DNA from 2 places in the Brenneria goodwinii genome. Region 1 is predicted to be linked to the other one. Evidence: predicted binding sites of a transcription regulator. Region 1 holds the regulator's gene; the other holds the start of a gene.
What was found. Region 1 encodes sigma-54, which starts transcription at its own class of promoters, with help from an activator protein. Its sites were predicted from a motif close to GTTGGCACANNTTTCGCTNT; they were not measured.
Positions count from the first base shown of each region.

Region 2: the regulator sigma-54 is predicted to act here: its motif matches at 7,888-7,907, upstream of glnA (glutamate--ammonia ligase).

Region 1 is NZ_CP014137.1:3,841,847-3,853,310, reverse strand. Features, by position in the region: gene ACN28R_RS17125 (bifunctional diguanylate cyclase/phosphodiesterase) at 1-1,131, shown strand, start outside; gene yjgA (ribosome biogenesis factor YjgA) at 1,239-1,790, opposite strand; gene pmbA (metalloprotease PmbA) at 2,084-3,424, shown strand; gene npr (PTS phosphocarrier protein NPr) at 3,464-3,736, opposite strand; gene rapZ (RNase adapter RapZ) at 3,739-4,590, opposite strand; gene ptsN (PTS IIA-like nitrogen regulatory protein PtsN) at 4,901-5,374, opposite strand; gene hpf (ribosome hibernation promoting factor) at 5,472-5,759, opposite strand; gene rpoN (RNA polymerase factor sigma-54) at 5,782-7,215, opposite strand; gene lptB (LPS export ABC transporter ATP-binding protein) at 7,378-8,103, opposite strand; gene lptA (lipopolysaccharide ABC transporter substrate-binding protein LptA) at 8,107-8,682, opposite strand; gene lptC (LPS export ABC transporter periplasmic protein LptC) at 8,660-9,229, opposite strand; gene kdsC (3-deoxy-manno-octulosonate-8-phosphatase KdsC) at 9,226-9,792, opposite strand; gene kdsD (arabinose-5-phosphate isomerase KdsD) at 9,832-10,818, opposite strand; gene ACN28R_RS17060 (calcium/sodium antiporter) at 10,852-11,464, opposite strand, start outside.
Region 2 is NZ_CP014137.1:4,159,356-4,170,819, forward strand. Features, by position in the region: gene ACN28R_RS18455 (uracil-xanthine permease family protein) at 180-1,568, shown strand; gene ACN28R_RS18460 (AsmA family protein) at 1,728-3,422, shown strand; gene fabY (fatty acid biosynthesis protein FabY) at 3,447-4,388, opposite strand; gene dtd (D-aminoacyl-tRNA deacylase) at 4,533-4,970, opposite strand; gene yihX (glucose-1-phosphatase) at 5,043-5,654, opposite strand; gene typA (ribosome-dependent GTPase TypA) at 5,799-7,616, opposite strand; gene glnA (glutamate--ammonia ligase) at 7,985-9,394, shown strand; gene glnL (nitrogen regulation protein NR(II)) at 9,682-10,731, shown strand; gene glnG (nitrogen regulation protein NR(I)) at 10,740-11,464, shown strand, end outside.

The DNA.
Region 1 (11,464 bases):
GGCGATAAGTTGCTCTGCCATATTGCGGAGTGCCTGCGCCAGCAATGCGGCGCGGCCGATCTCGTCGGCAAACTTTCTGTTGACGAGTTTGCCATGCTGTTGAACATTGACGATGTTCGGGATGTCACGGCAAAGGCCGAACGATTGCTGTCGATGTTGTCAAAAACGGTTCCTATCGATGGGGTCATGGTGACCCCCTCCGTCACCATAGGCATCAATTTATACCCTGATAACAGCCATGATATGGGGGCGTTGATTCAGGGGGCGGATATCGCCTTGCACCAGGCGAAGTATCACCTGCGTGGGCGTTTGGGCTTTTTTAACAAAGAGATGAATGAGATCGCTAAAAGGCGTTTGACGCTGGAAAGCGCGTTGAGGAAAGCTCTGGAAGACTTTTCCCTGCAGCTCTACTATCAGCCGCAGATTAGCCTGAAGAATGGCGAGATCCATGGCGTTGAAGCTCTTTCCCGCTGGTTCCACCCGGAGTTCGGCGAAATTTCCCCTATTCGATTCATTCCACTGGCGGAGGAGTGCGGGCTGATGGACAAGCTGGGGGAATGGGTCCTTCAGGAGGCTTGCCGGCAACTCGCCGACTGGCACCGGCGCGGCGTGAATGTACCGACGGTATCGATTAATCTGTCGCCCACCAATTTCCACAATCCTGAACTGCCGGCGCTGATTTCCCGCATATTGTCGCAGTTGTCGTTACCGCCAGACAATCTGACCATCGAAATTACCGAAGAGGTGATTCTGGATGGCAATGCCGATACCATGAATATCCTGAATAAGGTGCGCGAGCTGGGGGTCAAGTTATCGATGGATGATTTCGGCACCGGCTTCGCCAGCTTAAGCTATCTGAACCGTATTAATTTTGATGAAGTGAAACTCGACCAGAGTTTCGTTCATGACATTGAATGTCATCATAAAAATCGCGTGCTGACCGATGCCGTTACCCATATCGGCGATAAACTTGATTTATGCATCGTGGCGGAAGGCGTGGAAAATGAAACGCAGCGTGAAATATTGGCGCAACAAGGTTATGAGCTGGCTCAGGGTTTTTTATTCTCCCGGCCGTTGCCTCCTGCGCAATTGGAAGCCTGGAGCCGCCACTACGGGCTGACTAAGCGGTGAGTCTGGCGGCGAATTTCTCTTCTGGGCCGCCGGCAATGGCGCAGCGTTGGTGCCCGCACGCTGACCGCGTGGCCCCATTTCTGGGGCTTGCTTTTTATCCTATTATTTTATTCGCCGGCTTCCGCCAGCTCACGCAGATACTGAAAAATCTGGCGCATGGACTTTGGCGGTTTATTGGCCGCCTTTTCCTTCTGCGCGTTACGTATCAGCGAGCGTAACTGCTGGCGATCCGCATGAGGATAGCGCGCCAGAACGTCGGGAATGGCATCGTCCCCCTCGGCCATCAGACGATCGCGCAACTGTTCCAGCTTGTGGAAAAGCACCACCTGCTGATTATGGCGGTTTCTCAGTTTATCCAACGCGGTCTGAATGGGTTCCGGATCGCGGGCGCGCAGCATTTTGCCGATCAACTGTAACTGGCGGCGGCGTCCCTCTTTCTTGATGCGCTGCGCCAGTTCGATCGCCGCGCGCAGATCGTCATCCAGCGGAATTCGCTCCAGCGCGTTTTTACCCAACTCAACCAGTTCCGCGCCGAGATCTTTCAGCGCTTCGGCATCACGTTTTATCTCGCTCTTACTGACCCAGATAATTTCATCATCATCGTCGTCTTCATTATTGTCCGGGACTTCATCAAGCCAGTCTTCGGGTTTCTTGTTCATGGTTGGATCCTTAAAAAATTTCCAGGAGAAAAAAACGCCGGAGCGTTAGCCCGCCAGGGGGGGAAGACCGGACGCCTTCCATCAATTTTTAACGCCGCCGCGGCGGCTCTCAGAGCGACGGACAAGGCGCCCGTCATAAAAAGAAGCCGATCCTAACAGGTTTGGGCTTTGTGCGAAATTGTCTAAAGATCCTGTTAGACTTAGAGGCACTATGCTACACCCTTTTATACCCTTCATCTTTCACGTTGCAGGTATATATTGGTTTCGGTTTTCTCATTCATTATGGCAGGACGATGACAATAATCATTCAGGTTGCACAACAGCGTAAAGCGCTGGAACAGGCGGTTGCTCAGGCTCTGGAACTGGCGCGAGCGGGTTCCGATGCGGCGGAAGTCGCGGTGTCAAAAACGACAGGGATTGGCGTTAGCACCCGCTATGGTGAAGTTGAAAACGTTGAATTTAACAGCGATGGCGCGCTGGGTATTACGGTGTATCACCAACAGCGTAAGGGCAACGCATCGTCCACCGATTTGAGTCCGGATGCGATAGCCCGTACCGTGCAGGCCGCGTTGGATATTGCCCGCTACACCTCCGTCGATCCGTACGCCGGCCCGGCGGATAAAGAGCTGCTGGCGTTTGACGCGCCGGATCTGGATCTGTTCCATCCGTCAGAATTGGATGCGGAACGGGGGATTGAACTGGCGGCCCGCGCGGAACAGGCCGCGCTGCAGGCGGATAAGCGCATCACCAATACCGAAGGCGGCAGCTTTAACAGCCATTATGGCATCAAGGTTTTTGGCAATAGCCACGGTATGCTGCAAAGTTATTGTTCCAGCCGCCACTCCATGTCCAGTTGCGTGATCGCGGAAGTGAATGGGGATATGGAGCGCGACTATGCCTACACCATCGCTCGCTCGTTGGATGAATTACGCACTCCGGAATGGGTCGGCGAAGAGTGCGCGCGCCGTACGCTGTCGCGCCTGTCTCCGCGTAAGCTGCCGACCATGCAGGCTCCCGTTTTGTTTTCCGCCGAAGTGGCGACCGGGTTGTTCGGCCATCTGGTCGGGGCGATTAGCGGCGGCAGCGTATACCGTAAATCAACCTTCCTGCTGGATAAGCTGGGTCAGCAAATTCTGCCTGAGTGGCTGACGATTGAAGAGCTGCCGCATCTGCGCAAAGGGCTGGCCTCTACGCCGTTTGACAGCGAAGGGGTGCGTACCAGCCAGCGTGAAATTGTGAAGGACGGCGTGCTGCAAACCTGGCTGCTGACCAGCTACGCGGCCCGTAAGCTGGGGATGAAGAGCACGGGTCATGCCGGCGGTATTCATAACTGGCGTATCGCCGGGCAGGGGTTGGATTTCAACGGGTTGCTGAAACAGATGGGGAAAGGATTGCTGGTTACCGAGCTGATGGGCCAGGGCGTCAGCGGCGTGACCGGGGACTATTCCCGCGGAGCTTCCGGGTTTTGGGTCGAAAATGGCGAAATTCAGTATCCGGTCAGTGAGATTACCATCGCGGGCAACCTGAAAGAGATGCTGCGCAATATCGTGACCGTAGGGAACGACATCGAAACACGCAGCAATATTCAATGTGGGTCGGTGTTATTGCCTGAAATGAAGATTGCGGGAGAGTGATTCCGTACCGCTCATTACGGGGCCGGATGATGCGGCGCGTTATTCTTCGTTGAATCCGGCTTCGAATAGTTCAATAACGGCGGCCAGCGCCTGAACCTCATCCGGGCCGCTGGCTTCCACTTCGATAACCCGGCCTTTGGCCGAATCCAGCATCAGCATGGCAATCACGCTGCTGGCTTCCGCCTCAGTGCCGCTGTCATTGCGCAATATCACCTCGGCATTAAAACTTTGCACCAGTTCAAACAGCTGCATGGCGGGACGGGCGTGCATACCCAGCTTGTTTTTTATTTCAACAAATTGCCTGACGGTCATGATTACTTGCGTTTTTCCAGTGTGCGATGGCGGGACTGTACATTTTTACCGCGCGAACGGAAATAATCAGCCAGCTGTTCCGCGACATAAACGGAACGGTGTTTCCCGCCGGTACAGCCAATCGCCACCGTCAGGTAGCTGCGGTTATTGGTTTCCAGCATGGGCAGCCACAGTTCCAGATAGCTGCGGGTCTGATAGATAAAATTATGTACTTCGGTATGCCGGTCGAGGAAGGCGGCTACGGGTTTATCCAAACCGGTCATCGGACGTAATTTCGGATCCCAGTGGGGGTTAGGCAGGAAGCGGACATCAAACACATAATCGGCATCGATCGGGATGCCATGCTTATAGCCGAAGGATTCAAAAACCATCGTCAGTTCACGTTCCCGTTTGCCGAGCAGGCGGGTACGCAGCATCTCCGCCAGCTCATGTACCGACATCTCCGAGGTGTCGATGATCAGATCGGCGCGCGATCGCAGCGGTTCCAGCAGATCGTTTTCTTCATCAATGGCGCTTTCCAGCGATAAATTCTTGCTGGACAGCGGGTGCAGACGGCGGGTATCGCTGTAACGGCGGATCAGCGTATTGCGATCGGCATCCAGAAACAGCAGCTGTGGCGAGAAACTTTGCGGCAGTTGCGCCATGGCGTGCTCAAATATTTCCGGCGATTCCGGCATGTTGCGCACATCAATGCTGACCGCCGCAGAGATGTTCCGCGCAGCCAGCGTATTAGCCAATTCCGGCAGCAAAACCACAGGAAGGTTATCTACGCAGTAGAATCCCATATCTTCCAGCGCACGCAGGGCGACGGATTTCCCTGAGCCTGAGCGACCACTGACGATCATCAGCACCATCTGACGACTCCCCCTTGGCAACGTGATGGCGAACTAGCGCTGCCCTTGTTTTCGAGAATACGATAGCTTTCGATAATACAACGGTTTTTGATAATACAATGGTTTTTGATAATACAATGGTTTTTGATAATACATTGGTTTTCGATAATACAATGAACGACCATACCCGTCATACTGCAAGTTGCATGTGCGTTGGTTTTGTTATTCGCTCCATCCCCGCGTCGCCGCCTTCCTGTCACTCGAATGATTTAGGATATAACAGGCTTATTACAGACGATGCGGCCATTGACCATCGGCATTCACCTCTGATTTAACCGGCTTCCGTCATAATCTGATACAGCTCTTCATCACTTTGCGCGGCGCGCAAACGGCGGCAAACGGTTTTATCGGCCAATCGTTTGGCGGCAAGCGAAAGCGTATGTAAATGGGTTTTACATTGTTCTGCGGGAACCAGCAAGGCAAAAAGTAAATCAACGGGTTGATTATCAATGGCATCGAATGCGACAGGTTGTTCCAACTGGATAAATACCCCGACTGCTCCCAGTACATCCTCCCCTTCAAGTTTGCCATGAGGGATGGCGATGCCATTTCCGATACCGGTGCTGCCCATGCGTTCACGAATGAGCAAGGCGTCAAAGATAATCTGCGTGGGCAGATTCAGCTGTTTGGCGGCCAGCTCGCTAATGATTTCCAATGCCCGTTTTTTGCTTTGGCAATGGACGGCGCTTTGGGTGCACTCGGGACGTAACACTGTGCTGAGTTGCAATATGGGATCGTTGTTCATTTTATATTCACCTGACGGTGCGTTCACTCCGTATGAGCCTGGCCCATAAAACCTATGGACCAGGTCTGATCTCTGGTTAAACGGCCAGAGAGGAAAATCAGTGTTGTTTGAGCTTGTCTTTATGCTTGTTCAACTGCCGGGCCAGTTTATCGATTAAGAGATCGATGGCCGCGTACATATCTTCCGCTTCTGATGTGGCATGCAGCTCTCCGCCATTAACGTGGAGCGTGGCGTCGGCGATCTTTTGCACTTTCTCCACTTTAAGTATCACATTGACCTGGTTAATGCGGTCGAAAAATTGCTCCAACTTGGCGAATTTGGTATTCACGAAATCGCGTAGAGGCTCGGTAATTTCGATATGGTGTCCGGTAATGTTGAGCTGCATAGCGTCTTCCTTCTAGTTGAGATCAAACCAATTGTTTACGCTGGTTCGATGGTGGGATAGATAAAGACTCTCGATATTTCGCAACGGTACGCCGCGCCACGATAATGCCTTGCTCGGAGAGCAGCGTGGTGAGCTTACTGTCGCTTAACGGTTTGGCGGGGTTCTCCGCAGCGATTAACTTCTTGACCAGCGCCCGGATCGCCGTTGAGGAGGCTTCCCCCCCATTATCGGTATTCACATGGCTGGAGAAGAAGTATTTTAGTTCAAAAATGCCGCGCGGACTGTGCAGGAACTTCTGCGTCGTCACACGGGAAATCGTGGATTCATGCATATCGACGACCTGGGCGATATCCGCCAGAACCATCGGCTTCATGAATTCTTCGCCCTGATCAAAGAATTCCTGCTGCTGTTCGACGATGCAGCGGGTGACCTTGAGCAGCGTATCATTACGGCTTTCCAGACTTTTGATTAACCAGCGGGCTTCCTGTAAGTGGCTGCGGATAAACTGGCCGTCGCTGTCGCTGCGCACGCTGTTGCCTAGCGCGGCATACTGCTGATTAATCTGTAACCGGGGGATGCTGTCGGTATTCAGTTCCACCACCCAGCGGCCATGAATTTTCCGCACCAGAACATCCGGAATAACATATTCCGACTCACCGGTGTTGATTGACTGACCCGGACGGGGATCGAGGGACTGAATCAGCGCCAATGCTTCTTTTAGCACCTCTTCTTTCAGCCGGGTGGCGCGGATCAGACTGCGGAAATCATGATTTGCCAGCAGGTCGAGGTACTCGCTGACGATCAGTCGCGCCTCCGCGAGACGAGGCGTATCGTCGGCGAATTGGGAGAGCTGAACCAACAGACAGTCACGCAGATCGCGGGCCGCAACGCCAACGGGATCAAAACGCTGAACGCGTTTCAGCACCGCTTCGACTTCATCCAGCGTAACGCTTTCATCGCCGATGCTGTCGAGAATGTCTTCCAGCGGCACGGTGAGATAACCCGTGGTGTCTACGGCATCGACGATGGATGTCGCGATGGCGGCATCGGTATCGGAAAAGGGCGTCAGTTCGACCTGCCACATCAGGTAATCCTGCAGGGTTTGGGTGGTTTCCCCCTGGTAGATCGGTAATTCTTCATCGCGATAATCGGTGCCGGTGCCGGATGGCGTGCCTGCGGAATAGATCTCATCCCAGGTTGCGTCAAGCGGTAACTCTTCCGGCATATCTTTTTGTTCAAGCGCTTCGCCGGTATCCAGTGAATCGCTGTCTGTGGTCTCAAATGACTCGATTTCTTCGTGATTGTCCGTCTGCTCAAGTAACGGATTGCTTTCCAGCGCCAGTTGAATCTCTTGTTGCAGTTCAAGCGTGGACAGTTGCAACAGACGGATTGCCTGCTGTAGCTGTGGAGTCATGGCCAGTTGCTGGCTAAGCCTGAGTTGCAAACCTTGCTTCATAAGTTGCGCTAACTTCCTTTATATTCCCTGTATCTTTCCGGTTGCAGCGCTGCCGGTTTCCCTTGCTGAACCCAGACTGAAATCCTGAGAAATCATTCGGTTACCGCTTTGCTGCGCCCTGAAATCTATTGGGGCTAAAATATGCAATAAAAACCTACCCTATCAGAGTCTAAAGCCTTCGCCCAGATAGACGCGTTTTACCTGCTCGTCGGCCAGTATCTCCGTCGGTGAGCCGTGAGCGATTAAATGCCCCTGACTAACGATATAGGCGCGCTCACAGACATCCAGCGTTTCGCGGACGTTATGATCGGTTATCAACACGCCCAGTCCGCTGTCACGCAGATGCTCAATTATTTTTTTTATATCAATCACCGAAATGGGGTCAACACCGGCAAAAGGTTCATCCAGCAGGATAAATTTAGGATTCGCCGCCAGTGCGCGGGCGATTTCCACCCGGCGTCTTTCCCCACCGGAGAGCGATTGTCCCAGACTATCGCGCAAATGAATAATATGGAATTCTTCCATCAGTTCATTCGCCCGATCTTCCTGCTGCTCAGAGGTTAGATCCTTGCGGATCTGCAATATCGCCATCAGGTTGTCGTACACGCTTAACCGGCGAAAGATCGAGGCTTCCTGCGGTAGGTAGCCGATACCTCTAAGCGCGCGATCGTGGAGCGGAAGCAGACTGATATCTTCGTCATCGATCACGATCCGCCCTGCGTCACGCTGGACAATGCCCACAACCATATAAAACGTCGTGGTTTTCCCGGCGCCGTTCGGGCCCAACAGACCGACGATTTCGCCGGAGTTAACGGTCAGGCTGACATCTTCCACGACCTTACGGCCTTTATACGCCTTAGCCAGGTTTTCTGCGATTAATGTTGCCATAAGTTATTCAGTGACTCGTGGTTTCGAGGGTTGAGAATTGGAGGTTTGTCCCTGATTCTCTTTTTGCTGAAGTTGAGAAGGAACCAATACCGTGGTAACGCGTTTGCCTTTGTCGCTGAACGCTTCCATTTGCTGCTGCTTCACCAAATAAGTGATGCGGTCGCCTTTGACGTTGCTATCCAACTGTTCCAGATAGGCGTCGCCGGTCAGCACCAGAAAATCATTAGCCAGTTCGTAACGGATTTTTTGGGCGCGCCCTTTCACCGGCTTGCCGTTGTCCTGCATTTGGTAAAATGTGACCGGATTGCCGTATCCTTCCACTACTTCGCGGCCTTGCTCGCCCTGTGGGCGGGTGACCACCACTTTATCGGCCTTTACCTCGATTGTTCCCTGCTTGACCACCACGTTACCGGTAAAGGTCACGGTGTTGCTCTGCATATCCAGAGACTGCTGTGCTGAATCAATGTGAATGGGCTGATTGCTATCCCCGGTCACGGCGAAGATCGGAACGCTAACGGCTAACAGCGAGCTGGCGAGCAGGGTGTTACGCAGCGAATTATTTATTGTTTTGAATTTCATAGGAGGTTTTTACCTTTTCGATCAACTCGGCTGTTTTCTCACGCAGATTACCACGCATTTTCATCCCGTTAGAGGTGAAACTGGCGCCATACAGGGTAACCTCGTCGTCGGAAGAGACATCCTGAGTCACCAGATTGACCTGGGCGTTGTCGGTTTTAATCCGCTCCAACTGTGAATCATTCGTCAGACTGTTGACCTCAACGTGGCCATACAGATAGAGCATTTTTTCTTTGGTTAGTTTGGCGCGATCGGCGCGCACCGACCAGGTGGCCGTTCCCTGGTCGTTAAACAGCGTGGCGACGGGCGTCGTGAACCAACTGAGCTGCTCGTCGTCGAAATACTCCGCTTTGTCTGCAATCAGCCGATAGGTTAGTTTCCCGTCCGGGCTGTAAACCAGCGTCGTGGTTTTTTCGCTGGTATAGACCGGCGCCACATTGCCTGGGTTATCCGGCGCCGACTCCGTATCCTGATCGGTTAAATTCCAGCCGATCAACACGAGTACCAGCAGTGCCAGCAAGGCTGTCAGCCAACGCTTTGTTTTACTCATATCGACAACCCTTTGGCATCTTCCAGCTTACCTTGTGAGAGCAGAATTAAATCGCAAAGTTCACGCACCGCGCCACGCCCGCCGGCGATACGCGTAACATAGTCCGCCCGCGGCAGCAGCATCGGATGCGCGTCCGCAACGGCAACGCTCAGCCCCACTTGCGACATTACCGGCCAGTCGATCAGATCGTCGCCGATATAGGCCGTCTGGCTGGCCTTCACCGACAGTTTATCCAACAGATCGTTGAAGGCCAAAATCTTGTCCGATTGTCCCTGATAAAGATGCGTGATCCCCAATGTTTTACAACGATCGACCAGCATATTGGCCGATCGGCCGGTAATGATGGCAACCTCGATCCCGGATGTCAGCAAACAACGGATGCCGTAACCGTCCCGGACGTTGAATGCTTTCAGCTCTTCGCCCTGATTGCCCATGTAAATCAAGCCATCAGACAGCACGCCGTCGACATCGCAAATCAACAAACGAACTTCACGGGCTTTATCCAGTACCTGACGATCGACAGGTCCATAGCAGGTAGCGGTTTGTGCCCCGGTTTCACTCATTCAGGTTTATCCTTGCTTCTTTCACTCTACAGTATGGGATCACACGACGCCGGCACGCAGCATATCGTGCATGTGAACGATACCGAGCAGCCGGCTGTTCTCCGCGACCAGCAACGATGTAATGTGGCGGGATTGCATCAGATTCAGGGCATCCACCGCCAGCGTTTGCGGCGTAACGCGAATGCCGCCCGCGGTCATAACATCAGCAATACGGGCGCTGTTCAAGTCAATATTCATGTCGAATATTCTGCGCAGGTCGCCGTCGGTGAAGATCCCCTGGATATTCATCTCCGCGTCGCAGATTACCGTCATCCCCAGATTTTTGCGCGTAATTTCCAGCAGCGCGTCACGCAGAGAGGCGTCAAGGGGAACGTGCGGGATTTCATCGCCGGAGTGCATTATATCGCTGACGCGCAGCAGCAGTTTGCGACCCAGTGCGCCGCCGGGGTGGGATAAGGCAAAATCTTCGGCGGTGAAACCGCGCGCCTGTAATAGCGCCACCGCCATGGCGTCGCCCATCACCAGCGTCGCCGTCGTGCTGCTGGTGGGCGCCAGCCCAAGCGGGCAGGCTTCCTGCGGAACGTGAACGCATAGATGGATGTCGGCGGCTTTTCCCATCGTGCTTTCAGGGTTGCCCGTCATGCAGATCAGGAAAATTTTCTGGCGTTTCAATACCGGGATCAGCGATAAAATTTCATTGGATTCGCCGGAGTTGGAAATGGCTATCACAATATCGTGCGGCGTGACCATTCCCAGATCGCCGTGGCTGGCTTCACCCGGATGGACGAAAAACGCCGGGGTGCCGGTGCTGGCGAAGGTGGCGGCCATTTTGCAACCGACATGGCCGGATTTCCCCATGCCCATCACCACCACTTTCCCCTGGCAGTAGAATATCTTTTCACAGGCCTGGGTGAAGTTGCCGTCGATGTATTGGTCGAGTTGCGCCAGCCCGTCGCGTTCAATGTTCAGTACCTGTTTACCTGCTTGCTGAAAATCAAAACCGGGTTGTAGTTCAAAATGTGACATACCTGGATAATCCTGCTTGTTTTGATGTTCTGGTTAGGGAAAAAAGAACAACGCCGAAAGGTAAGCGATGAAAGCACATAATAAAAGTGCGCCGGCGCCTTGTCCGATGCAGCGTTTTTTGCTGAGGCAAAGCGCGGTCAGCAGCGCGCTGGCCCCCAGCATGACCCAGTAATCGCGCTGGAATGCCAGTGGGTTGAGCGCTCCCGGAGAAAGCAGCGCCGGTACGCCCAGAACGATCGCGATATTAAAAATATTCGAGCCAATCAGATTGCCCAGCGCAATATCATCTTCTTTTTTCAGCGTGCCAACAATCGCCGTCGCCAATTCCGGCAGGCTGGTGCCGATCGCCAGAACGGTCAGGCCGATGGTCAATTCGCTGATGTGAAAATGGCGGGCTATCACGGTGGCGTTATCGATCACCATGCGAGCGGCCATCGGCAGAATAATCAGGCCGAGGATCAGCCATAAGATGGCGACCGTCTGATTGCTGTCTTCCTGCGGCAATTCCGCCAACTGTTCCTGCGCCAGGGCATCGGAGCCATCCTGCTGGGCCAGACGCGTCATTCTGAACATCAGCAGCATAAACAGTCCGGCGGCGATCAACAGTAACACGCCGTCCGTGCGGCTCAGGTAACTATCATGCAGC
Region 2 (11,464 bases), 320 kb from region 1:
AAGTGATTCGGGTGAGCAAGGGAAGCCAACGCCGATGCAGCTTGAAAGATGAAGGGTATAAATAATAAGGGGTTATCAGCCAAACATATTTCATATTGGAAACACCGTTCCGCAAACGTTTGCTTTTATAAGGGAGCGCATTAAAATGCCCTCTTTGTCGTTTTGGAACGCCAACTATTATGACTACCACCACGGATATTCCCCAGACAGAAGCGCCAGTTGCAACACGCCGCAGTGAATTGATCTACCGTCTGGAAGACAGACCTCCCCTTCCGCAAACGCTGTTTGCCGCCAGCCAGCATCTGCTGGCGATGTTTGTCGCGGTAATTACCCCCGCCCTGCTGATCTGTCAGGCGCTGGGTCTGCCAGCGCAAGACACGCAACACATCATCAGCATGTCGCTGTTTGCCTCCGGCCTGGCCTCTATTCTGCAAATAAAAACCTGGGGCCCGGTAGGATCGGGGCTGCTGTCCATTCAGGGCACCAGTTTTAACTTCGTGACGCCCTTGATTATGGGCGGACTGGCGCTGAAAAACGGCGGCGCCGATGTGCCCACCATGATGGCGGCGCTGTTCGGCACATTAATGGTCGCATCCTGCACGGAAATCATCCTCTCCCGCTTCCTGCACCTTGCCCGCCGGATTATTACGCCGCTGGTTTCGGGAGTGGTGGTAATGATAATCGGCCTGTCGCTGATCCAGGTCGGCCTGACGTCCATCGGCGGCGGTTACGCCGCAATGAATAATAATACCTTTGGCGCGCCGAAAAACCTGTTGCTGGCGGGGATCGTGCTATTGGTCATTATCCTGCTAAACCGCCAGCGTAACCCCTACCTGCGCGTGGCATCCCTGGTGATCGCCATGGCGGTCGGTTATCTGGGCGCCTGGCTGATGGATATGTTGCCAAGCAGCGCCCCGGCGGAACAGAGTTCATTAATCATGGTGCCCACGCCGCTGTATTATGGTCTGGGCTTTGACTGGAGTCTGCTGGTGCCGCTGATGTTGGTCTTTATGGTGACCTCGCTGGAAACCATCGGCGATATCACCGCGACATCCGATGTATCGGAACAACCGGTCAGCGGCCCTCTGTACATGAAACGCTTGAAAGGCGGCGTCCTGGCAAACGGACTGAACTCGTGTTTATCCGCGATCTTCAATACGTTCCCGAATTCCTGTTTCGGGCAGAACAATGGCGTCATCCAGCTCACCGGCGTCGCCAGCCGCTACGTTGGCTTTGTCGTGGCATTGATGTTGATTATTCTGGGGTTATTCCCTGCCGTCAGCGGCTTCGTACAGCATATTCCAGAGCCGGTGCTCGGCGGCGCGACCATCGTCATGTTCGGTACTATTGCCGCCTCCGGCGTGCGAATTGTGTCGCGTGAACCGCTGAATCGCCGCGCGATCATGATTATCGCCCTTTCCCTGGCCGTCGGGTTGGGGGTTTCACAGCAGCCGCTGATCCTGCAATTCGCGCCCGACTGGATAAAAACCCTGTTCTCTTCGGGGATCGCCGCCGGCGGTATTACGGCGATTGTGCTGAACCTGGTTTTCCCGCACGACGAAAAATAATAGCCATTTCCTTCAATAATTTCTGATAAACGTGGAAAAAGCGACCGAGGATGCAACAGCGGTCGCTTTTTACTGTCTGTAACTGCATTATCTATTGAGCCGTTAAGGTAATTGCGGCATAAAAACAGATATCCCTGACGATTGACATGGACTGACACGATGAGATTTATCGGGAAATTATTGCTGACCATTGCGCTGCTGGCATTGCTGGCGCTGGTTATATTGTATGTATTACTGCAAACCACCTGGGCTTCAGGTTGGATCAGCAATTGGGTGAATCAAAATACCAACTATCAGGTGTCGTTGGGGAAAATCGACCATGACTGGTCCGCTCCCGATCATCTTCAGCTAAAAGACGTTATCTTTGGTCATAAAGATCAGCCGCCGACACTCACCGCCAAACAGATTTCCGCAGGGCTAAGCGCACGCCAGTTAACCGAACCCGGTCATTTCGCCAGTCTGGAGTTGGAGGGCGGCGCGCTGAATCTGTCGCCAACGGCCGCAACACTGCCCATCGAAGCGGATGTTTTACAACTGCGGACGATGGCGCTTCAGGCGCAGGACGATAACTGGAATTTAAACGGCCAACAGATTAATGGCGGGATCGCCCCCTGGCGACCGGAAGAGGGATATCTATTAGGAAAACAGGGGCATTTTCAACTCAGCGCCCGCTCGCTGCGGCTCAACGATGTCCCCGCCAGCCAGGTTCTGGTACAAGGCGAGATTAATCAGAACCAGCTTACCCTGAGTAATTTTGGCGCCGACGTGGCGCAAGGCCAGTTAACCGGCAGCGCCAGCCGGGCGGAAGATGGCAGCTGGCAGATCGACAACCTGCGCCTCAGCAAGGTTCGCTTGCAAACGCCAAGAACCATGCAGGAGTTCTGGCAACCGATTACCGCATTGCCGTCAGTCGCCGTCTCCCGCTTTGATTTGATTGATGCCCGTATCGAAGGGCCGGGATGGGCGTTTATCGATCTTGACGTCACCTTGCAGAACGTCACCTTCAAGCAGGATGACTGGCAAAGCGAGAATGGCGAGCTGTCGTTCAATGCCACCGATATCGTTAACGGCAATATGCATCTGATCGATCCGATCGTTAACCTGAATCTTTCCCCGAATGGCGTGGAAATCAAACAGTTCACCACCCGTTGGGAAGGGGGTTTATTGCGTACCAACGGTAACTGGCAGCGCAGCGATCACCGTTTACAACTGAATGAATTCGTCGTGGCGGGCATGGAATACACGCTTCCGGGCGACTGGCTTCAGCGCTGGCAAACCGCGTTGCCGAACTGGCTGGCGGAAGTGAATATCAAAAAGTTTTCCGCTAACCGTAATCTGCTGATTGATATCAACCCGGACTTTCCATTCCAGCTTACCGCGCTTGATGGATACGGCAGCGATCTGCTGCTGGCCCGCAATCATCAGTGGGGTGTGTGGGGCGGCTCGCTGAACCTCAACGCCAGCGATGCCACGTTCAACAAGGTCGATGTCCGTCGGCCATCGTTGGCGTTAACCGCCAATGACAGCCAGATCTCGCTTACCGACCTCAGCGCTTTTACCCAAGACGGCCTGCTGGAAGCGAAAGCCACTATCGGCCAGACGCCCAGCCGGGCATTTTCAATTACGATGAACGGGCGTTCCGTACCCGCGGATATTTTAACTCGCTGGGGATGGCCGGCTCAGGTATCCGCGGCGCCGGGCAACGCCAATCTGCAGCTACAGCTGAACGGACAGCTGGCGGCCAATACCCCGCTTAAACCCACGCTAAACGGCGCATTGCACGGTGTCGGGCCTGATGGGCACCCCATCAGGCAGCACATTCAGCAGGGGGCGGTAACAGAGACTTCGCAGTAAAAAGCATCGGATGATGGGGCGACGTCACCTGATATCGGATCCGCCCTTCTCCAAAGGCGCTTCCGGCGTGGCGGGTAATACGATATAGACGCCCTCAAACAACGAGCCTTTTTTATCATCCCCGAACAGTTCCACTTTTAATTGAACTCTGGCTTTGCGTCCGCGGGCCAAACGATCCAGATCGCCGCTCAATGAGCCAAGATCGGCGATAGCGCTTGGCCTGCCGGTGATCGGCGTACTATAGCGAATGTGCGCATCGGCCAGAATAATCGTGCCGCCTAAATGTCTTTCCCGCAGCAACAGCCAGATCAGGCCCCATCCCGTCAGGGTGGCAAGAGAAAACATGCTGCCGGCAAATAGGGTACGATGGGGATTCTGGTTGCCGGTTTCCGGCATGGTAGTAATAAATTTTTGCCCGGTATACTGCGTGATTCGCACCCCCATTTTTTCACTCAACGGAATGCGATCGTACCAGGCTTGCTGCAATTGCCCGCACCAGTCGGGCCGATGCAGGATATCATCCAGCGTCGCTACCGGTTTGATCATCAGAAAATGCCGTATTGGCGTGGTCTGCGCTGCGGTAATTTCGCCCTGATTCACAAAGCCCAGTTTGGCGAAAAACGCCATCGCATCCTCGCGGGCGCTACAGACTACGCGTTTTACCCCTTCCTGCCGCGCCACCGACTCCAGCGTGATCGCCAGCAACGTTCCCAGCCCCTTGCCCCGAACATCGGGGTGAACCGCCAGAAAGCGGATTGACGCTTCGTTATCGGCATTGATCGATAGCCGGCCGATCGCCACCAGCCGCCCCTGTTCATCCACCACCGTCTGATGGTGCGCTAAGGCATCATAAGCATCGCGTTCAGATCCCAGCGGTTGGTGTAGCGGTTTACGCAACATCTCCCAGCGGAATTGATAGTACGCATCAAGTTCTTCTGCGGTTTGCGGTACTCTCAGGTGATACATAAACATGCCTCATGAAAAAAGAGTAACGGGGGCTTTTCGTTGCTAATCTGAAATATCGAGATACTGGAATCTGCCGTGGGTCATGTTCCTTACTGCAACCTCACCCCGCGCTCCTCCTAACAGCATAATTACGCAGCGCTTTCCTTATACTTGCAGCCAGAACGTCACCGGACCGTCATTAACCAGCGCTACTTTCATATCCGCCGCAAAACGCCCGGTTTCAGTATGAACGCCCTGTTCGCGGCACTGTCCGGCAAAATATTGATAGAGGCGGTCGGCCTCCGTCGGGTGGGCGCCACGGGAAAAACCGGGCCGCATGCCTTTCTGGGTATCGGCCACCAGCGTAAACTGCGACACCACCAACACACCGCCGCCCGCCTGGCGGATATTAAGGTTCATTTTGCCATTGTCGTCACTGAATATACGGTAACCGAGAACCCGCTCACAAAGGCGCGCGGCTTTTTGTTCGTTATCGCCTTGCTCAACGCCCAACAATACCAACAGCCCGCTCCCGATCTCCCCAACGATCGCACCGTCTACAGTAACGCTAGCGCTGGAAACCCGTTGAATTAACGCGATCATCGAATGTTACCGCTCCTGTTTTCATTATTCTGCAAGGGCCATAGCGAATATGCGCGCCCCCCAGGTTTGACTTTACTCACTGACAGCGGCGGTTTGCGCGGCAAAAAAGTCCGGAACCACCTGACGGTCTTTAACCAAAATGCTGCGGATACCCAGCGCCTGAGCGGCGGCGATATTGGCGGGGTTGTCATCAAAGAAGACGGCTTGATCCGGCGTAACCCCTTCCTGCGTCAACACATAGTGATAGATGGACGCTTCAGGCTTGCGTGCGCCGATATCCTGAGAGAGATAAAGACGATCGGCCGCTTCTTCCACTTCCGGGAACAAAACGGGCCAATGACCGCAATGCAAACGATTGGTGTTGGAAAGGATCACCACCCGGTGCCCTTCTTTACGAAGCAACTGCATGATATTGATGACTTCGGGACGCAATGCGACAAAAATAGCCTGCCAGCCTGCGGAAAACTGCTCAAAGCTCAGCGCGATGCCCATTTCATGGCATAACTGCTCGGCAAACACTTCATCACTGATTTCACCGCGTTCATGCTGTTCAAAGGTTTCGCCCATCACAAACCGCTCTTTCAGCGTGGCCAGCGGCGCACTGCTCAACCTGCTCCATACGCCTAATACACGGTTGAAATCAATATCAATGACAACATTGCCCAAATCAAAGATATAAAGCATGGCACTTTCCTTCTGCTGTAACCGTAGGATTTTTTACTGTAACGGGAAATGGCAAAACTGAACAGCGGGGAGATCAAAGCGAAGTGTATCAATAAAACTCAGGGCACCCGAAGGTGCCCTGTTATACGCCAAACGGCAGAAAAATCAGTTTCCGCCGCGATTAGCGCGTCGACGATCGTTTTCCGTCAGATAACGCTTACGGATACGAACCGACAACGGCGTTACTTCAACCAGTTCGTCATCATCGATAAACTCCAGCGCCTGCTCCAGCGACATTTTGATTGCCGGAACCAGCGTCGTCGCTTCATCCGTACCGGAAGCACGCATGTTGGTCAGTTTCTTACCGGTCAGGCAGTTTACCGTCAGATCGTTGGAACGGGAGTGGATGCCGATGATCTGGCCTTCATACACTTCCGCGCCGTGACCCAGGAACAGTTTACCGCGATCTTGCAGACCGAACAGCGCAAACGCGACGGCTTTACCCTGACCGTTGGAAATCAACACGCCGTTCTGACGCTGGCCGATATCGCCCGGACGTACGTCATCGTAGTGGCTGAAAGTGGAGTACAGCAGACCGGTACCGGATGTCATGGTCATGAATTCGGTACGGAAGCCAATCAGGCCGCGAGCCGGGATCAGGTAATCCAGACGGATACGACCCTTGCCATCCGGGACCATGTTTTTCACATCGCCCTTACGCTCGCCCATGGCTTGCATGACGGCGCCTTGATGCTGTTCTTCAATATCCAGCGTGACGTTTTCAAACGGTTCCTGATTGCGGCCGTCGATAACGCGGTTAATTACTTTCGGACGAGATACCGCAAGTTCAAACCCTTCACGACGCATGTTTTCAATCAGCACGGACAGATGAAGTTCGCCACGGCCGGATACGCGGAACGCATCCGCATCTTCCGTTTCTTCAACGCGCAGCGCCACGTTGTGGACCAGCTCTTTTTTCAGACGATCCAGGATCTGACGAGAAGTCACAAACTTCCCTTCCTTGCCACAGAACGGAGAGGTGTTAACACAGAAGAACATGGTTACCGTCGGCTCATCAACGCTCAACGCCGGCAACGCTTCAACCGTATTGGGATCGCAGATGGTATCGGAGATATTCAGTTCACCCAAACCGGTGATGGCAATGATATCGCCCGCTTCCGCCAGCGTGGTTTCGATACGTTCCAGGCCCATATGACCCAGGACTTTACCGACTTTACCGTTGCGGGTTTTCCCTTCACTGTCGATAATCGTAACTTGCTGATTAGGCTTGATTACTCCGCGTTTGATACGGCCGATGCCGATAACGCCGACATAGCTGTTGTAATCCAACTGGGAGATCTGCATCTGCAAAGGACCGTCGCGATCGACCTTCGGTGCGTCAACATGTTCGACAATCGCTTCAAACAGCGGCGTCATATCGCTTGCCATGTCATTATGATCCAGACCGGCAATACCGTTTAATGCGGAAGCATAAACGATAGGGAAATCCAGTTGTTCGTCCGTTGCATCCAGGTTTACGAACAGATCGAATACCTGATCGACAACCCAGTCGGGACGGGCGCCAGGACGGTCAACTTTGTTGATTACCACGATCGGCTTCAGACCATTAGCAAATGCTTTTTTGGTCACGAAACGGGTCTGCGGCATCGGGCCATCCATTGCATCAACGACTAACAGCACCGAGTCAACCATCGACATTACACGTTCAACCTCACCACCGAAGTCGGCGTGTCCGGGGGTATCCACGATGTTAATGCGGTAGTCTTTCCAGTTAATGGCGGTATTCTTGGCGAGAATGGTTATTCCACGCTCTTTCTCCAAATCGTTGGAGTCCATTACACGTTCGGTTGCTTCAGTGCGTTCTCCGAAAGTTCCGGATTGTTGCAACAACTTATCGACCAGGGTGGTTTTCCCATGGTCAACGTGCGCAATAATGGCGATGTTACGCAAATTTTCGATCACAGCTTTGCCTCAGGCATTTAGAAATAGCGCGCTATTGTACACGTATTAATCGAGAGACTAAACAGGATCACAAGCATCAATCATAAACAACCTGATACTGCTTACTTTGTGATCCCTTTCACGGTGCAAAAACGCTACAAGCGATCACCATAGCACCATTTTAGTGCAGTGATTCGCAGATAAAGCACCATTTTGGTGCTACAAGCTATAATGGTGCAGCGAATCTTGAGAGCAAAGCCCCAAGCGGCAACACATAGCATTAATTTAAAAAGTTGGCACACTTTTAGCTTTAGTCTACTCACGGTAACAACATCAATCTACAACGATATTCGTTCCACGACGATAAATGACAATCGGGAGAACCAAGTATGTCCGCAGAACACGTTTTGACGATGCTGAATGAACATGAAGTGAAGTTCGTTGATTTACGCTTTACCGACACCAAAGGCAAAGAACAGCACGTCACCATTCCAGCCCACCAGGTTGACGCCGACTTTTTCGAAGAAGGCAAAATGTTTGATGGTTCCTCGATTGGCGGCTGGAAGGGTATTAACGAATCCGACATGGTATTGATGCCGGATGCCAGCACCGCCGTCCTCGACCCTTTCTATGAAGAATCCACGCTGATCATCCGCTGCGACATTCTGGAACCAGGCACCATGCAGGGTTATGACCGCGACCCGCGTTCTATCTCTAAACGTGCGGAAGACTTCCTGCGTTCTTCCGGTATTGCCGACACCGTACTGTTTGGGCCGGAACCCGAATTTTTCCTGTTTGACGACGTACGCTTCGGCAGCAGCATCTCCGGTTCTCATGTCACTATCGATGACATCGAAGGCGCCTGGAACTCCAACAAAGAATATGAAGGCGGTAACAAAGGTCACCGTCCGGCAATCAAAGGCGGTTATTTCCCGGTTCCTCCGGTTGACTCATCACAGGACATCCGTTCCACCATGTGTCTGACCATGGAAGAAATGGGTCTGGTTGTTGAAGCGCATCACCACGAAGTGGCAACGGCTGGTCAGAACGAAGTGGCAACCCGCTTCAACTCCATGACCAAAAAAGCGGATGAAATCCAGATTTACAAATACGTTGTCCATAACGTCGCTCACGCTTTCGGCAAAACCGCCACATTCATGCCGAAACCGCTGTTCGGCGACAACGGCTCCGGTATGCACTGCCATATGTCTTTGTCCAAAGATGGCGCAAACCTGTTCTCCGGCGACAAATACGGCGGCCTGTCCGAAACTGCGCTGTACTACATCGGCGGCATCATCAAACACGCCAAAGCGATCAACGCGCTGGCCAACCCGACCACCAACTCTTACAAACGTCTGGTTCCAGGCTACGAAGCGCCGGTCATGCTGGCTTACTCCGCTCGTAACCGTTCCGCTTCCATCCGTATCCCGGTGGTCGCTAGCCCGAAAGCGCGCCGTATTGAAGTTCGCTTCCCGGATCCGGCTGCCAACCCATACCTGGCATTCTCCGCGCTGCTGATGGCCGGCCTGGACGGTATCATCAACAAGATCCATCCTGGCGATGCTATGGATAAGAACTTGTACGATCTGCCGCCGGAAGAAGCGAGCGAAATCCCAACCGTAGCCGGTTCTCTGGAAGAAGCGCTGAACGCGCTGGACGCAGACCGTGAGTTCCTGACCCGTGGCGGCGTATTCACTGATGATACGATTGATGCTTATATCGAGCTGCGTAAATCAGAAAACGATCGCGTTCGCATGACGCCGCACCCGGTTGAGTTTGAACTGTACTACAGCGTTTAATTACTCAGCGCTTAGCCGACAGTAGTCCGATCGCGCTGACGCTCGGGCTACTGCCAGGATAGCTAATTTTATTGATGTTTTGTTTCGTGACGGGCTTATCCATGTCCGTCACCTCAGGAGGGCCGTCGCGGCGCGACGTTTAAAAATTTCTCCTGGAAATTTTTTGTTGCCGTGGAAACTTTTCAGCCCATCTCATGATGGGCTTTTTTCTCCACGGGCTCTGAAGTGGCTACATCATATCTATAATCTACAATACTATGCACTCATATAGTGCGGGAGTCTGCGTTATGGCAACAGGCACGCTGCCCGATGCTGGGCAGATCCTAAATTCTTTAATAAACAGCATATTGTTATTGGATAACGATCTGGCTATTCATTATTCCAATCCGGCGGCACAACAATTACTGGCTCAGAGTTCCCGTAAATTGTCAGGAACGCCTCTGCCGGATTTGCTGGGATATTTTTCTCTGAATATAGATTTGATGCGTGAGAGTCTGGATTCAGGGCAAGGTTTTACGGATAACGAAGTCACCATTGTCGTAGACGGCAAAGCACATATCATGTCGCTCACCGCCCAGCGGATGCCCAATAGTTTCATCCTGCTGGAGATGGCGCCGATGGATAACCAACGCCGCCTTAGTCAAGAACAGCTTCAGCAAGCTCAACAGCAAGCTGCCCGCGATCTGGTCAGAGGGCTGGCCCATGAGATTAAAAATCCGCTTGGCGGGTTACGCGGGGCCGCACAGCTGCTTTCGAAAGCGTTGCCTGATCCAACGTTGACCGAATATACCAAAGTCATTATCGAACAGGCGGATCGCCTGCGTAATCTGGTCGACCGGCTGCTTGGCCCGCAACAACCCGGCCTGCATGTGACTCAAAGCATTCATCAGGTTGCAGAACGCGTATGCCAACTGGTTTCTTTGGAAAAACCAGACAATGTAACGCTGGTGAGAGATTACGATCCGAGTTTGCCGGAGCTCACTCACGATCCGGATCAGATTGAGCAGGTTCTGCTGAATATCACGCGTAATGCATTGCAGGCTTTAGGAAAGACAGGCGGCACCATTACCTTGCGAACCAGAACCGCATTTCAGCTCACTTTACATGGTGTACGTTATCGCCTTGCGGCACGCATTGATATTGAAGACGACGGCCCCGGCGTTCCCGCTCAACTACAGGATACGCTGTTTTATCCGATGGTAAGCGGACGCGAGGGCGGCACCGGTCTGGGACTATCGATTGCCCGCAACCTTATCGATCAACACTCCGGTAAAATTGAATTTAACAGTTGGCCAGGTCATACCGAATTTTCGGTTTATCTGCCCATTCGCCAGTGAGGTTCACAATGCAACGAGGGATAGTCTGGATTGTCGATGACGATAGCTCCATCCGTTGGGTGCTCGAGCGTGCGCTCACTGGTGCGGGTTTAACCTGCGCCACATTCGATAATGGGAATCAGGCTCTGCACGCGCTGGCGACACAAACGCCAGACGTACTGTTGTCCGATATCCGGATGCCGGGAATGGACGGGCTGGCGTTATTACAGCAAATAAAGCAACGGCATCCGATGCTGCCTGTCATCATTATGACGGCGCACTCCGATCTTGATGCCGCGGTCAGCGCTTATCAACAGGGCGCTTTTGATTACTTACCAAAACCATTTGATATTGATGAAGCGGTTGCCTTGGTCGAACGCGCCATCAGTCACTATCTGGAGCAACAGCAGCCCGTTCGCAACCAGCCAATGAATGGCCCGACAACGGACATCATCGGCGAAGCGCCCGCGATGCAGGATGTATTCCGGATTATCGGCCGTCTTTCACGCTCTTCCATCAGCGTATTAATCAATGGTGAATCCGGTACGGGTAAAGAGCTGGTCGCTCATGCCCTACACCGCCACAGCCCTCGGGCCAAAGCGCCGTTTATCGCTTTGAACATGGCGGCGATTCCAAAAGATTTAATCGAATCTGAATTGTTTGGTCATGAGAAAGGCGCGTTTACCGGCGCGAATCAAATTCGTCAGGGGCGCTTCGAACAGGCCGATGGCGGTACGCTGTTTCTTGATGAAAT